3 regions of the Acidovorax sp. NN32 genome follow, and region 3 is predicted to be linked to each of the others. Evidence: predicted binding sites of a transcription regulator. Region 3 holds the regulator's gene; each other region holds the start of a gene.
The links. Region 3 encodes NrdR, which represses ribonucleotide reductase genes. Its sites were predicted from a motif close to CACNANATNTNGTG; they were not measured.

Region 1 (5,069 bases), 2.0 Mb from region 3:
AGAAAGGCCAGCGCCTGCGCCCAGGGCAGCGAGGGCGGTTCGGTGGCATCGAGCAGTTCGGGGTTGTGGCAATAGCCGCAGCGCCAGGGGCAGCCCTGGCAATACAAAACGGCCGCGAGGCGGCCGGGGAAATCGATGGTGGTGAGCGGTGTCATGCCGCCCAGCCGCAGCGCCGCGGCTGGCGGCGCCTCAGCAGGCGTTGCTTCCACCACGCGTCTGCTCTGAAAAGAAACGGCGCTCGGCGTGCTCGCCCTGCTTGCCCGTGTTGAAGCTGGCCACGGGGCGGTGATAGCCCATCACGCGGGTCCAGACCTCGCAGGGCTGGCGCTCGTCGTCGGTGAGCTGCACGGCGGCGGCGCTGGAGATGGCGGTGTGTTCGGTAGCGGAGAAATGGCTCATGCCGAGGTCCTTTCGGGGGGTGGAGGAAATGGTTTGCTTCTTTTTTGATAGCTACTTGCGCTTGACTATCAAGCGCCAGGGCCACTTTTTGCTCAAGATCTAGGCGACCAGACGCCGCCGCTTGACGTCCAGCCGCTCTTCGTCGCAGCGGGGGCAGAACGGGTGCTCGCCCGCCAGGTAGCCGTGTGTGGGGCAAATGGAGAACGTGGGCGTGACGGTGATGTAGGGCAGGCGGAAGTTCGTCAGCGCGCGCCGCACCAGCTCGCGGCAGGCCGCGCCGCTGGAAACGCGCTCGCCCATGTACAGGTGCAGCACGGTGCCCCCGGTGTATTTGCCCTGCAGTGCCTCCTGCCGCATCAGCGCCTCGAACGGGTCGTCGGTGAAGCCCGCGGGCAGTTGCGACGAGTTGGTGTAGTACGGCTGCTCGGCCGTGCCCGCCTGCAGGATGGCGGGCCAGCGCTTCTTGTCTTCCTTGGCGAAGCGGTAGGTGGTGCCTTCGGCGGGCGTGGCTTCCAGGTTGTAGAGGTGGCCGGTTTCTTCCTGGAAGGCGGTCATGCGCTCGCGCACGTGGTCGAGCAGGCGCACGGCGAACGCATGGCCCCATTCGCTGGTGATGTCGTGCTGGTCTGCCGTGAAGTTGCGCACCATCTCATTGATGCCGTTCACGCCCAGCGTGCTGAAGTGGTTGCGTAAGGTGCCCAGGTAGCGCTTGGTGTAGGGGAACAAGCCCTGGTCCATGAGGCGCTGGATGAGCTTGCGTTTGGTCTCCAGGCTTTGTTTGCCCAGCTCCAGGAGGCGGTCCAGCGCGGCAAACAGACCGGCTTCATCGCCCGCATGCAAGTACCCCAGCCGCGCGCAGTTGATGGTGACCACGCCCAGGCTGCCCGTCTGCTCGGCGCTGCCGAACAGGCCGTTGCCGCGCTTCAAGAGCTCGCGCAGATCGAGCTGCAGGCGGCAGCACATGGAGCGCACCATGTTGGGCTCCAGCTCGGAGTTGATGAAGTTCTGGAAGTACGGCAGACCGTACTTGGCTGTCATATCGAACAGCAGCTGCGCGTTCTCGCTCTCCCAGGGGAAGTCCTTGGTGATGTTGTAGGTGGGGATGGGAAAGGTGAACACGCGGCCCTTGGCATCGCCCGTGGTCATCACGTCGATGTAGGCGCGGTTGATGAGGTCCATCTCGGCCTGCAGGTCGCCATAGCTAAACGGCATCTCCACGCCGCCGATCACCGGCACTTGCTCGCGCAGATCGTCAGGGCATGTCCAGTCGAAGGTGAGGTTGGTGAACGGCGTCTGCGTGCCCCAACGCGAAGGCACGTTGAGGTTGTAGACCAGCTCCTGGATGCACTGGCGCACCTGCGCGTAGTCCATGCCGTCCTTGCGCACGAAGGGCGCCATGTAGGTGTCGAACGACGAGAACGCCTGCGCGCCCGCCCACTCGTTCTGCAGCGTGCCCAGGAAGTTCACGATCTGCCCCACGGCCGAACTCATGTGCTTGGGCGGCCCCGCCTCCACCTTGCCCGGCACGCCGTTGAGCCCCTCGTGCAGCAGCGTGCGCAGCGACCAGCCCGCGCAGTAGCCGCTGAGCATGTCGAGGTCGTGGATGTGGATATCGCCATTGCGGTGCGCCTCGCCGATCTCGGGCGTGTGGACGTGCGACAGCCAGTAGTTGGCCGTGACCTTGCCCGCCACGTTCAGGATCAGCCCGCCCAGCGAATAGCCCTGGTTGGCGTTGGCGTTCACGCGCCAGTCGGCACGCGTGAGGTATTCGTTGATGGAGCTTTCCACATCCACCAGCGTCTGCTTGTCGGCGCGCAGTGTGGCGTGCTGCTCGCGGTAGACGATGTAGGCACGCGCCGTGGCCAGGTGGTTGGCGGCGATCAGCGTCTGCTCGGCCACGTCCTGGATCTGCTCGATGGTGGGGGCCTCGCCCTGGAAGCGGTGGATGAGCACCTTGGTGACCTGGGCGGTGAGCAATGCCGCTTCGTCGGCGCCGTATTCACCCGAGGCCTGCCCGGCGCTGGCCAGCGCGGCTCGGATGCGTTCGGCATCAAACGGAACGCGCTGGCCGCTGCGCAAAACGACTTCGCGGGGCAAGGTGGCAAGGGTGGACGCCATGGGTTCGACCAATCTGTGGAACGGGTTAAAAACACTACCTATGGTGTCCACGATACCCATCAAACACTATAGGTAGTTTGATTCAACACAATCGAGGCGGTAAGCAGGGGTAAAAAAACGCCGGCACAGGGGCCGGCGGAAAGGAAGGTGCCGTCAGGCCCTACCGATGGATCAGAGGTGCATGCGCAGGCACGCAGTGGGGTGCAGGAGGGTGCTGCTCAATGGCAGGCGGTGGCTTCTTCCTCCTCGATGCGCGGATAGAAGTCATGGTCTTCGCGCTGCATGCGCTCGAAAACACGGCGCAGCACCACATTGGCCTCGTTGCGAAAGCCCTGGGCATCGCGGCGCACGGCCTCGGCGGTGTTCCAGCGGCGCGCAAACGCATCGTAGGCGCTGGCGATCGATGCCATCTCGCTTTGGTACTGGCGGCCCAGGCGCGCCAGTTCGGCGTTGCCGCCGCGCTGCAGTGCGGGGTACAGCACCTGGTCTTCCACGGCCAGGTGCAGCTTGATGCTGCCGCTCATGGCCACGATGCCCTGCGCGATGGCGCTGGCATTGGCCTCTACGCCCGCCTGGGCCAGGGCGCGCAAGGTGGCGATGCTGCGCAGGATGTCGGTGTGCTGGTGTTTGAATTTGTCGAGGTTCATGGTCAGTCCTTGTGGGCAAACGGTGTGTGAGCGCGGTGGCCGCTTGTGGCAGCCGCCGCGCACAGTGCATTTCAGCGACGGGCCTGTGCCAGGTAGGGGCCCGCTTGCGCCGGGGCGCGCGAGCCGAACAGCCCGCTCACCACCTGCCAGGCCATGGCCAGCGCGCCGACAATGAAGACCACGTCGCCAAAGGTGCGCACCCAGCGCAGGGTCTGCATGAAGGGCTGCTGCATGAAGGCTTCGCCCCGGGCGTACCACAGGCCTTCGCTCACGCTGGCGTGGAACTGGAACAGTCCGATGGGCAGCAGGCTGGTGGCAATCATCAGCACCAGGCCCGCGTTGAGCCACCAGAAGCCCGTCTTCATGAGCCGTTCGCTGAACACCAACTGCGGGCGGATGTAGCGCAGCACCAGCAGCGTGAAGCCCAGGGCCAGGAAGCCATACACCCCGAACAGCGCAGCGTGGGCATGCACCGGCGTGGTGTTGAGGCCCTGCAGGTAATACAGCGCAATCGGCGGGTTGATCATGAAGCCGAAGACGCCCGCGCCCAGCATGTTCCAGAAGGCCACGGCCACGAAGCACATGAGGGGCCACTTGAGGTTGGCCATCCACTTCGCGCGGTGCTGCAGGCGCCAGTGTTCCCAGGCCTCGTGGCCCAGCACCACCAGGGGCACCACTTCCAGCGCGCTGAACGATGCGCCCACCGCCATCACCGGCGTGGTGGTGCCCGCGAAGTACAGGTGGTGGAAGGTGCCGGGCACGCCGCCCAGCATGAACAGCGAGGCCGAGGCCAGGCTGGCGGCCGTGGCCATGCGTGGCGACACGAGGCCGAGCGTCGAGAAGATGAAGGCCAGCGCCGTGGTGGCGAACACTTCAAAGAAGCCCTCGACCCACAGGTGCACCACCCACCAGCGCCAGTACTCCATCACCGACAGGTGGGTGCGTTCGCCGTAGAAGAAGCCCGCGCCGTAGAACAGGCCGATGGCCACCACCGACGCCGTCAGCAGCGCCAGCAGGTTCTTGTCGCCGCCGGGGGTGCGCAGCGCCGGAACGATGCCGCGCAGCATGAGCACCAGCCAGAAGGCGATGCCGGTGAACTTGCCGATCTGCCACAGGCGGCCCAGGTCCACGTATTCATAGCCCTGGTGGCCCAGCCAGAAGTTCCACTCGGGCGGCATGATCTGCGCGATGGCCAGGTAGTTGCCGACGAACGAGCCCACCACCACCACGACCAGCGCCCAGAACAGGATGTCCACACCGAGCCTCTGGTAAGCCGGGTCCTTGCCACCATTGATGAGCGGCGCGAGGAACAGGCCAGCAGCCAGGAAGCCCGTGGCAATCCAGAACAGCGCGCTCTGGATGTGCCAGGTGCGCACCAGCGAATAGGGGAACCACTGCGACACGTTGATGCCGTAGAACTGCTGGCCTTCCACCGTGTAGTGGGCCGTGAAGCCGCCCAGCAGCACCTGAAAGCTGAACAGCGCAACGATGAGGAACAGGTACTTGCCCAGCCCGCGCTGCGAGGGCGTGAGCGGCACGCGCGAGAGCGGGTCGTGCTGGGGCGGTGTCGGCTCTACCTCGTCGTGTTTGCGCAGGAAGGCCCAGCCCCACACGAGGAAGCCCACGCCCGCCATCATCACGACCACGCTCATCACCGACCAGACCATGTTCTCGGCCGTGGGCTTGTTGCCGATCAGCGGCTCGTGGGGCCAGTTGTTGGTGTACGTCGCCGTGGTGCCGGGGCGCTCGGTGGCGGCGGCCCAGGCCGTCCAGAAGAAGAAACCCGTCATCTGCGCGCGCCGCTCGGCGCTGGGCAGGGTGTTCTCCTTCATGGCGAAGTGCTCGCGGGTCTTGTGCAGCGCGGGCACGTCGCTGAAGAGCTGGTCGTAGTACAGCGCGGTCATC
Region 2 (5,069 bases), 860 kb from region 3:
GCCAGTGTGGAAGTTCGGATCCATGATCGCCTCGATGAAGGGGATCAGGAACTGGTCCTTGTCGCGGATGGACTGGACTTCGTTGTACGCGTTGAAAATCTCGCTCTCATCAAGCCCCAGCGATTCCACGATGTACTGATAGGCGTGCGTGTGGATAGCTTCTTCAAAGGCCTGGCGCAGCAGGAACTGGCGGCACTCTGGCGCCGTGATGTGGCGATAGGTGCCCAGTACGATGTTGTTGGCAGCCAGCGAGTCTGCCGTGACAAAGAAGCCCAGGTTGCGCTTGATGATGCGGCGTTCGTCATCGGTCAGGCCATTGGGGTCCTTCCACAACGCGATGTCGCGCGTCATGTTCACTTCCTGAGGCATCCAATGGTTGGCGCAGGTGGCCAGGTATTTTTCCCAGGCCCACTTGTATTTGAACGGGACCAGCTGATTGACATCCGTCTGCCCGTTGATGATGCGTTTGTCGGCAGCGTTCACGCGGCGTTGCGTGGCTGCGGCAGGTGTTGAGTGCGGTGCTGCAGAGGCAGTCATCGATGCGTGCACTTCCTGCAGTGAGGGGGTTTGGAAAGGCAAAGGCGGCTGTCCCGCCGGGTGGCTTTGGTTCAGTCCACCGTCCAGTTGATTTTGCGATGAGGGCTTGACTTCTTCGTCCCAGGTCAACATAGATTTTCCAGTGTTCGGATTATGAAAGCAGTGCTGCGAAAAGAAAAGCACTGAAGCGTTGTGCAGCAAGGATTTGTTGCTTCACAGCACATGCGCGACACCTCGGAAGAGCCCAAGGTGTTGCGTGCGAAGTTGTTATTGGCAGGCTTCGCAGCCGGGATCATCGATAGCGCAGAACTTGACGTCCGTAGCAGGCACTGCTGATGCTTGATGGGTGGCTTCAGCGGCTGCCGCATCGAGTGCGCTGGGTTTCGCTGCAACGGGCACCGACGCTGCCGATGCACCACTGTCATTGCCCGACGAAACGGCATTGAGCTGGCGTGTATTCACGGTGCTCATCTCGACGTGTGTGGCGCTTTGTGTGCGCAGGTAATACGTGGTCTTGAGGCCACGGATCCAGGCCAGCTTGTAGGTGTCGTCGAGCTTCTTGCCCGATGCGCCGGCCATGTAGATGTTCAGGCTCTGCGCCTGATCAATCCATTTCTGGCGACGCGATGCGGCTTCCACCAGCCACTGCGGCTCGACTTCAAACGCTGTGGAGTACAGCGCCTTGATGTCCTGTGGCACCCGGTCGATGGGGTGCAGCGAACCCTTGAAGTGCTTGAGGTCCATGATCATCACGTCATCCCACAGGCCCAGGCGCTTGAGGTCGCGCACCAGCCCACCGTTGATAACCGTGAATTCACCTGACAGGTTGGACTTGACCGACAGGTTGCCGAACGAAGGCTCGATCGAGGCATCAACGCCGATGATGTTGGAGATGGTGGCCGTGGGGGCAATGGCGACGCAGTTGGAGTTGCGCATGCCGTCCTGTGCAATTTTCTTGCGCAGGGCATCCCAGTCCAGGGTGGACGAGCGATCCACTTCCACATATCCGCCACGGGCCTGCGAGAGCATGTCCAGCGTGTCGAAAGGCAGGATGCCGCGATCCCACAGCGAGCCCTTGTAGCTGGAGTACTGGCCGCGTTCCCGGGCCAATTCGGTGGAGGCCCAGTAGGCGTAGTAGCAGATGGCCTCCATCGACTTGTCGGCGAATTCCACGGCCTCCTGCGAGGCGTAGGGAATGCGCAGTTCGTACAGGCTGTCTTGGAACGCCATGACGCCCAGGCCCACGGGGCGGTGGCGCAGATTGGAGTCGCGGGCCTTCTTGACGGCGTAATAGTTGATGTCGATCACGTTGTCGAGCATACGCATGGCAACCGTGATGGTCTTCTTGAGCTTCTCGTGGTCGATCTGGCCGTCCTTGATGTGCTGCAGCAGGTTGACCGAACCGAGATTGCAGACGGCGGTTTCGGTGTCGCTGGTGTTGAGTGTGATCTCAGTGCACAGGTTGGACGAGTGCACCACACCAGCGTGCTGCTGGGGCGAACGCACGTTGCAGGCATCCTTGAAGGTGATCCAAGGATGGCCGGTCTCGAACAGCATGGTCAGCATCTTGCGCCACATGTCGGTGGCCTGCACCGTCTTGGCGGGTTTGATCTCGCCGCGCGCGGCCTTCTCTTCGTAGGCCACATAGGCCTTCTCGAAGTCGGCGCCGAACAGATCGTGCAGGTCGGGCACGTTGGAGGGCGAGAACAATGTCCAGGTGCCCTTTTCCATCACGCGGCGCATGAACAGGTCAGGGATCCAGTTGGCCGTGTTCATGTCGTGCGTGCGGCGGCGGTCGTCGCCAGTGTTCTTGCGCAGTTCCAGGAACTCTTCGATATCCAGGTGCCAGGTTTCCAGGTAGGTGCAGACGGCGCCTTTGCGCTTGCCGCCCTGGTTCACCGCCACAGCGGTGTCGTTGACCACCTTGAGGAAGGGCACCACGCCTTGCGATTCGCCGTTTGTGCCCTTGATGTGGGAGCCCAGGGCGCGCACGCGGGTCCAGTCATTGCCCAGGCCGCCAGCAAACTTGGACAGCAGGGCGTTTTCCTTGATCGATTCGTAGATACCATCCAGGTCGTCGGGCACCGTGGTCAGGTAGCAGCTGGACAGCTGCGAGCGCAGGGTGCCGCTGTTGAACAGCGTGGGGGTGGACGACATGAAGTCGAAGGACGACAGCACTTCGTAGAACTCGATGGCGCGGGCCTCGCGGTCGGTTTCATTGAGTGCCAGGCCCATGGCCACGCGCATGAAGAACGCCTGGGGCAGTTCGATGCGGGTTTTCTTGACGTGCAGGAAGTAGCGGTCATACAGGGTCTGCAGGCCGAGGTAGTCGAACTGAAGGTCGCGCTCGGCCTTGAGCGCGGCGCCCAGGCGGGTCAGGTCGTATTGCTTGAGCAGGCGCTCGTCCAACAGCTCGTTGTCCACCCCCTTCTGGATGAAGGCGGGGAAATAGTCCCTGTAGGCCTGGCCCATGTCGCTCTGGGCGACCTCGCGTCCCAGCACCTCGCGCACGATGGTATGCAGCAGCAGGCGGGCCGTGGCATAGGTGTAGTCAGGGTCTTTTTCGATCAGGGTGCGGGCGGCGAGGATGGACGCCTTGTAGACCTCGTCCATGGGAACGCCGTCATACAGGTTGCGCATGGTCTCGGCGACGATGGGCGCGGCCTGGATGTCGGCGCCGAGGTTGGCGCAGGCCGATTCGATGAGCCCGTGCAGGCGCAGGATGTCCAGCTGCACGCGTTGGCCGTTGTCGATCACGTTCAACATGGGGGTTGCGGGCGCAAGCTGTTCCTGGTGGTGGGCACGCTCTTGCGTGCGGCGCTCGCGGTACAGAACATAGGCCCGGGCGACTTCGTGGTGTTCGCCGCGCATCAGGCCCAGTTCAACCTGATCCTGCACGTCTTCAATATGGAAGGTGCCGCCACCGGGACGCGAGCGCATGAGGGCGCGGACCACATTCTGGGTGAGCGTGTCCACCACCTCGCGCACGCTGGCGGAGGCGGCGCCCTGCGTGCCGTGCACTGCCAGAAATGCCTTCATCATCGCCACCGCAATTTTTTGCGGCTCAAAGGGCACGACTGCTCCGTTGCGGCGAATGATCTGATAGTGCGCCAGCGAGTTACCCGCCACTGCTGGTGCGGACTGGGTGTTTGGGGCCTCGGGGGAGGCGGCATGGGGCGTGGAAGGCGTGTTCAAAGCAGCTTGCATGGGGGGTCCTCTTCTGTGGGCTGTCTGGGGTGTGGTGCGCGGCCTGGATGCCGTCGCAGCGTGTGAGTGGTGCGGCGGACTACTGTCTGGCGCACACTATATATGGTGTGTCACATGCATTCAAGACACTACCGGTAGTGTACCGTCGTATTGCCCTCAGAAAAACGAAACAGCATGTCAGCGGCGCCACAGGGCCTTCTGCTGACCCCGCCGGAACCCGTTGCCCCTGCGGAAAAGCAGGACGAAAACCTCGCAAAGACAAGCGTTTCGAGCGGATTTTCTGCGCGAGGCCGCGTGGTGTCTGGGGACGCGACGATGTGCAAATGCACATAGAAAAAAGTCGCTGAATGTGGCGCAACCACAGCGCCCTCAGCGAGCGGCTTGAATGTCAGGCCAGGTGGCTGCCGGAAAACGTTGCACGGGCCAGTTCAGTGCTTTTTGTACCTGCGCCCAATCGAAGCCGGAGCCTGGGTCCTGCTTGCGCCCGGGCGCGATGTGCTCATGCCCTGCGATGTGTTCAATGGGGTAGCGCTGTTCGATGTCCTGGCAGAGCGTTGTCAGGGTCTGGTACTGCGCCGGTTCGAACGTAAGCCCTTCAAGGCCTTCCAGTTCAATGCCAATCGAGTCATCGTTGCACTGGCTGCGGCCACGGTAGGCCGACTGGCCAGCATGCCAGGCCCGAAGATCACAGTCCACAAACTGCCAAAGGGCGCCGGTGCGGTCAATGAAGAAATGCGACGAAACGGCCAAACCACGGATGCTCTGGTAGTAGGGGTGTGCATCCCAGTCCAGCGAGTTGGTGAATAGCTGTTGCACCGCATTCCCGCCATATGTGCCTGGCGGCAAACTGATGGAATGCACCACGATCAGGTCGATGGAGGAGCTTGCCGGGGCAGGGCGCACACCATGGTTGGGGGATTCCAGCCTGGTCGCTGCACGGTGCCATCCACCGTCCCAAGGCGTTGATCTGCCTGGTGCCGCGTCAGCCGATCTCGTCATGCGGGTCCTGGTCATTGGGGACGGCGATGTTCAGCCGGGCGATGCGGTAGCGTATCTGACGCAGGCTGATGCCCAGCCGGGCTGCGGTGGCGGTTCTGTTGAAACCCGCTTCGCGCAAGGCTCGTATCAGAATGTCCCGCTCCTGCTGGTCCAGCCAGGCCTGAAGGTCATTGGGCAGAGGGACCGAGCAGCCCGTGCTGGTTGCAGGCTGTGGTGGTTGGTGGGCAGACTGCGCCTCGGTGTGGTTGGGGAGGGTGGGGGCTGGTAGCGTCCGCGCCCCCAATGGGGTGGGGGTGCCAGAGGGCCAGTCCACATGCAGCTCGTCT
Region 3 (5,069 bases):
GCGGCTGCGAGAAGTTCACTGCGCGCCAGCCCTGCCAGATCAGCCAGCCCTTCGTTGGGGCGCGGTTCGGCTTCCTGGCCGCCAACACCGTGCGCACCGAGGATGGGCGCACGCTGCTGCCTGCCACCGGCATCAAACGATTTACCGAGGGTGGAGTGACCGTCACCCTGGGCGTGATCGGCCTCACGCTGCAGGCCACGCCCACCATGGTCAGCCCTTCGGGTGTGGCGGGCCTGCGCTTTGAGGACGAAGCGGCCACGGCCAACGCGCTGATTCCGCAGCTGCGTGCCCAGGGCGCCGATGTGATCGCCGTGGTCATCCACGAGGGCGGCGGCACCACGGCTGGCGTGCAGGAGACCAGCTGCGCGGGCCTCTCGGGCGACATCGTGCCCATCCTGGAGCGGCTGGACCCGGCCGTGGACGTGGTGGTCTCGGGCCACACGCACCAGGCCTATGTCTGCGACTACAGCCGCGTGAACCCGGCCAAGCCCTTTCTGCTGACCAGCGCCGGGCAGTACGGCACGCTGCTCACGGACATCCAGTTGCGGGTGGACACGCGCACCCGCCGCGTGGTGCACAAAGCTGCGCGCAATGTCATCGTGCAGGGAAAGGCGTTCACGGGCAGCCAGGGGCACGTGCCCCTGACCTCGGCCGTGCCGTCCTTTGCGGCCGATCCGCAGGTGCAGAAGGTCATCGACACTTACCGTGCCGCCGCCGTGCCGCTGGCCCAGCGCCCCGTGGGGCAGGCCGCTGGCGCCCTGCGGCGCACACCGGCCCCGTCGCTCGAAAGCGCGCTGGGCAATCTGGTGGCCGATGCCCAGCTCCACGCCACGCGTGCACCGGAGCAGGGTGGGGCGCAGCTATCTTTGATGAATCCGGGCGGCCTGCGCGCTGATCTCGTGCCCGACGAACAAGGGCTGGTGCGCTATGGCCAGCTCTACGCGGTGCAGCCCTTCGGCAACCAGTTGGTCGTCAAGACCTTCACGGGCGCGCAGATCAAGGCGGCGCTGGAGCAGCAGTTCGCCAGCGGCAGCAACACCATGCAGCGGCCCCGGGTGCTGCTGGTGTCCGCAGGATTTTCGTACCGCTATGACCTCACCCAGCCAGTGGGTGCGCGTATTAGCCACATGGTGCTGAACGGTACCCCGCTGCGCGACGATGCGCAGGTGCGCGTGGTGATGAGCAGCTACCTGGACAGCGGCGGGGACAACTTCACCGTGCTGGCCGAAGGCCGCGACCGCCTGGTGGGCGGGCTGGACCTGGATGCGCTGGAGGCTTACTTCCGCGCCCACAGCCCGGTGCCGGTGCCCGCCACTGACCGCATTACGCGCGGGGCCCGCTGAGGCGCGTGCTGTTCTTAGCTGCGCCCCGGGCGCATTGCCGCCAGCCAGCGCAGCGGGTTGAATCCTGTCACCAGCCCGGTGGCCACCAGCACCAGCGCTCCGCCCCACACCATCCCGGGGCCCAAGGCCTCGCCCAGAAAGACGTGGCCCCAGGCCACACCGAACAGCGGGATCATGAAGGCCGAACTCATCGCTGCCACGGGCGAGACATGTTTGAGCACCCGCAGGTTGAGCCAGTAGGCCAGGCCCGAGGTCACGATGCCCATCACGGCCACTGCAGCCAGTGCCCCCTGTGTGAAACGGGCCTCGGGCAGGCTCCACGCGGCGCCCGGCATCAGCAATACCAGTGCGGCGGCGTGGATGCCTGCGGCAATCGACAACGGGGACATTCTCGTCGTGGCGCGCTTCATCCACGTCGTAGAGATGCCATAGCAGGCAGACGCTGCCACACAGGCCGCCGCTGCCATCAGCAAGGCAGGCGTGGGCTCCACGGGCCCCAGCTGCACGATCAGCGCCACCCCCGCAAAGCCGCAGACGCAACCCAGCCACTTGCGCGTGCTCAGTGTGTCCTCCTTCATCCACGCGGTGGCAATCACACCAAAGGGCACGGCCATGGTGTTGAGCAGTGAGCTGTAGCCGGCGGGCAGGTGCAAGGCCGCCCAGGCATACAGCAGAAAAGGCAGTGCGACGGTGAGCGTGCCCAGCCCGAACAGCTCGCGCCAATGGCGCCATGGCCAGGGTTCGTTGGCGACCCGCATGATGCCCATCAGCGTCAACGTGGCTAGGCCAATGCGCAGCGCAGCCATCACGTTGGGCCCGAGCACGGGGCTGGCAATGCGGATGAAAAGAAAGGAGGCGCCCCACAGGGCGGACAGCAGCACCAGCTGCAGGAAGTGGCGGGTTTTCACCGGGCGCATTGTGGAGTACAGGCGAGTCGCGGGCTGGCTCGCACCAAGCCAATTTTCAAGCCAAATTGGCACCTAGCGTTTGTCCAGAAAGCGCGGGCAGCTATTAATTTTGGAGCATTTTGCGGTGTAGCACGCGCGACAGCGCCCGCCCGCACAGGTCCACATGCGTCGCCCGTGGATGTGGGTGCTACTCTATTTATAGCTGTTAGCGCTTGTGTGATAACCGCTGGAGGCCAAAATCGCCTGAGATCGTCCGGCCCTGTAGCCGGCACCGGTGCAGACAGCAATACGAAGGCTTTTACTTGCGCACTTCGTCGACCATGGCGCGGAAGTCGTCGATGTCTTCAAAGCTGCGGTACACGCTGGCAAAGCGGATGTATGCCACCTTGTCGAGCTTCTTGAGCTCGCGCATCACCAGCTCACCAATGCGGCTGGAGATCACCTCGCGCTGGCCCAGGTTGAGCAGCTTTTCCTCGATGCGCTCGATGGCGCTGTCGATCTGGTCGGTGCTCACGGGGCGCTTGCGCAAAGCCAGGTTGAACGAGGCGAGCAGCTTGCCCCGGTCGTATTCAATGCGGCGCCCGTCCTTCTTGACGATGGCCGGGAAGTTTACTTCCGGCCGCTCGTAGGTGGTAAAGCGCTTGTCGCACGCGCCGCACTGGCGGCGGCGGCGGATGAAGACCCCATCCTCAGACACCCGCGTTTCAACGACTTGCGTCTCGAGGTGGCTGCAGAAGGGGCACTTCATGGTTTTCGGCTGTGGATTTAGCCGTAGACGGGGAAGCGGGCGGTCAGGGCATTGACCTTGGCGCGCACCGCAGCGATGTTGGCTTCGTCGCGCGGGTTGTCCAGCACGTCGGCGATCAGATTGGCCGTGATGCGGGCTTCTTCTTCCTTGAAGCCACGCGTGGTCATGGCGGGGGTGCCAATGCGCACGCCGCTGGTCACCATCGGCTTTTCAGGGTCGTTGGGGATCGCGTTCTTGTTGATGGTCATGTGGGCGGCGCCCAGCACGGCCTCGGCTTCCTTGCCGGTAATGCCCTTGGCGCGCAGGTCCACCAGCATCACGTGGCTTTGCGTGCCGCCGCTCACGATGCGCAGGCCGCGTGCGGTCAGCGTCTCGGCCACCACCTTGGCGTTCTTCGCTACTTGCTCCTGGTAGGCCTTGAACTCTGGCTGCAGAGCTTCCTTGAAGGCCACGGCCTTGGCGGCGATCACGTGCATCAGCGGGCCGCCTTGCAGGCCGGGGAAGATGGCGCTGTTGATAGCCTTTTCGTGCAGGGCCTTCATCAGGATGATGCCGCCACGGGGGCCGCGCAGGCTCTTGTGGGTGGTGGAGGTGACCACGTCGGCGTGGGGCACGGGGTTGGGGTACACGCCAGCTGCGATCAAGCCAGCGTAGTGGGCCATGTCCACCATGAAGATCGCACCCACGTCCTTGGCCACCTTGGCAAAGCGCGCAAAGTCGATGTGCAGGCTGTAGGCCGATGCACCGGCGATGATGAGCTTGGGCTTGGTCTCGTGGGCCTTCTTTTCCATCGCTTCATAGTCGATGGCTTCGTTGGCGTCCAGGCCGTAAGAGACCACGTTGAACCACTTGCCCGACATGTTCAGCGGCATGCCATGTGTCAGGTGGCCGCCTTCGGCCAGGCTCATGCCCATGATGGTGTCGCCGGGCTTGAGGAAGGCCAGGAACACCGCCTCGTTGGCAGAGGCGCCGCAGTGGGGCTGCACGTTGGCGGCTTCGGCGCCGAAGATCTGCTTGACGCGGTCGATGGCCAGTTGCTCGGCCACGTCCACATGCTCGCAGCCACCGTAGTAGCGCTTGCCGGGGTAGCCTTCGGCGTATTTGTTGGTCAGCTGCGTGCCCTGCGCCCACATCACGGCGGGGGAGGCATAGTTCTCGCTGGCGATCAGCTCGATGTGGTGCTCTTGCCGGGCGTTTTCAGCCTGGATGGCGGCAAACAGTTCGGGGTCGGTTTGTTCGACAAGAATATTGCGGTCGTACATGATTGGCAGTCCTATGAACTTGTGTCCCTTGAAACAAGGGCTGCCCAGGCGAACGGCTGAACGCAGAAGGGATAAACCCCGTGCGGCACGCTTCCCAGTGGTTCACAAGGGGCAGGCCCTTGTCGGTTTCCACGTCAGCGGCAGCACCCTGTGTTGGATGCCGCGCCTATCGCCAGTCGCGTACCTCGCTAGTGTAGCTGACGTGACGCGCGCAAAGGTGCCAGGGAAATGGGAGGCGGTGTGTCCGGGGGATGTTTCTGCCCCCAGGGGCTCGCGAACCTTGTCAGAGCCCGGAGAGCAGGGCCACTTTGTCACCGCTGGCGGCAGGCGTTGCGGGCGGTGCGGCCACCGGGATGACCTGTGCGGGAGCCTGGGTGGAGAGGTTGGGTGGTGGCGTGGTGGGCATGGCACGGCCACCGGCGACCTGGCGCAGCCGGAAATGCTCGGCCATCACCTTGGCCGCATAGCCGCCATCGTCGGCAAGGTTGCCTGCGCCGACATAAAAGCGCAGCCCGCCCTCCACCGAACCGGCGCGCGCAATGCACTCCTGCAGAACCTTCACGCCCACACGCAGATTGCTCACGGGGTCAAAGGCAGCAAAGTGCCCGCCAAAGTTTTGGTACTTGTCGGTGTGCACATTGGTCATCACCTGCATCAGCCCCTGGGCGCCAACGGCGCTTTGTGCAAACGGGTTGAAGCTCGATTCGATGGCCATGATGGCAAGGATCAGCGTCGGGTCGATCTTGGACTTTGCGCCAATTTCATAGGCCTCGGCCACCAGCACGCTCAGCGGCTCGGGGGCCACACG

Region 1: ACT89O_RS01030 (ribonucleoside triphosphate reductase) is a predicted target of NrdR. The motif match lies at 2,550-2,563, and genes of this name have one in related genera.
Region 2: ACT89O_RS20165 (ribonucleoside-diphosphate reductase subunit alpha) is a predicted target of NrdR. The motif match lies at 3,839-3,852, and genes of this name have one in related genera.

Annotation. Positions count from the first base shown of each region.
Region 1 covers NZ_CP199679.1:213,740-218,808, reverse strand. The annotation lists gene ACT89O_RS01040 (anaerobic ribonucleoside-triphosphate reductase activating protein) at 1-155, opposite strand, end outside; gene nrdD (anaerobic ribonucleoside-triphosphate reductase) at 190-399, opposite strand; gene ACT89O_RS01030 (ribonucleoside triphosphate reductase) at 499-2,517, opposite strand; gene ACT89O_RS01025 (hemerythrin domain-containing protein) at 2,736-3,164, opposite strand; gene ACT89O_RS01020 (nitric-oxide reductase large subunit) at 3,236-5,069, opposite strand, start outside.
Region 2 covers NZ_CP199679.1:4,384,962-4,390,030, reverse strand. The annotation lists gene ACT89O_RS20170 (ribonucleotide-diphosphate reductase subunit beta) at 1-669, opposite strand, end outside; gene ACT89O_RS20165 (ribonucleoside-diphosphate reductase subunit alpha) at 805-3,744, opposite strand; gene ampD (1,6-anhydro-N-acetylmuramyl-L-alanine amidase AmpD) at 4,114-4,743, opposite strand; gene ACT89O_RS20155 (sigma-54-dependent transcriptional regulator) at 4,727-5,069, opposite strand, start outside.
Region 3 covers NZ_CP199679.1:3,522,571-3,527,639, reverse strand. The annotation lists gene ACT89O_RS16295 (bifunctional metallophosphatase/5'-nucleotidase) at 1-1,343, shown strand, start outside; gene ACT89O_RS16290 (DMT family transporter) at 1,358-2,260, opposite strand; gene nrdR (transcriptional regulator NrdR) at 2,550-2,999, opposite strand; gene glyA (serine hydroxymethyltransferase) at 3,017-4,261, opposite strand; ZMP/ZTP riboswitch at 4,297-4,451, opposite strand; gene ACT89O_RS16275 (lytic transglycosylase domain-containing protein) at 4,545-5,069, opposite strand, start outside.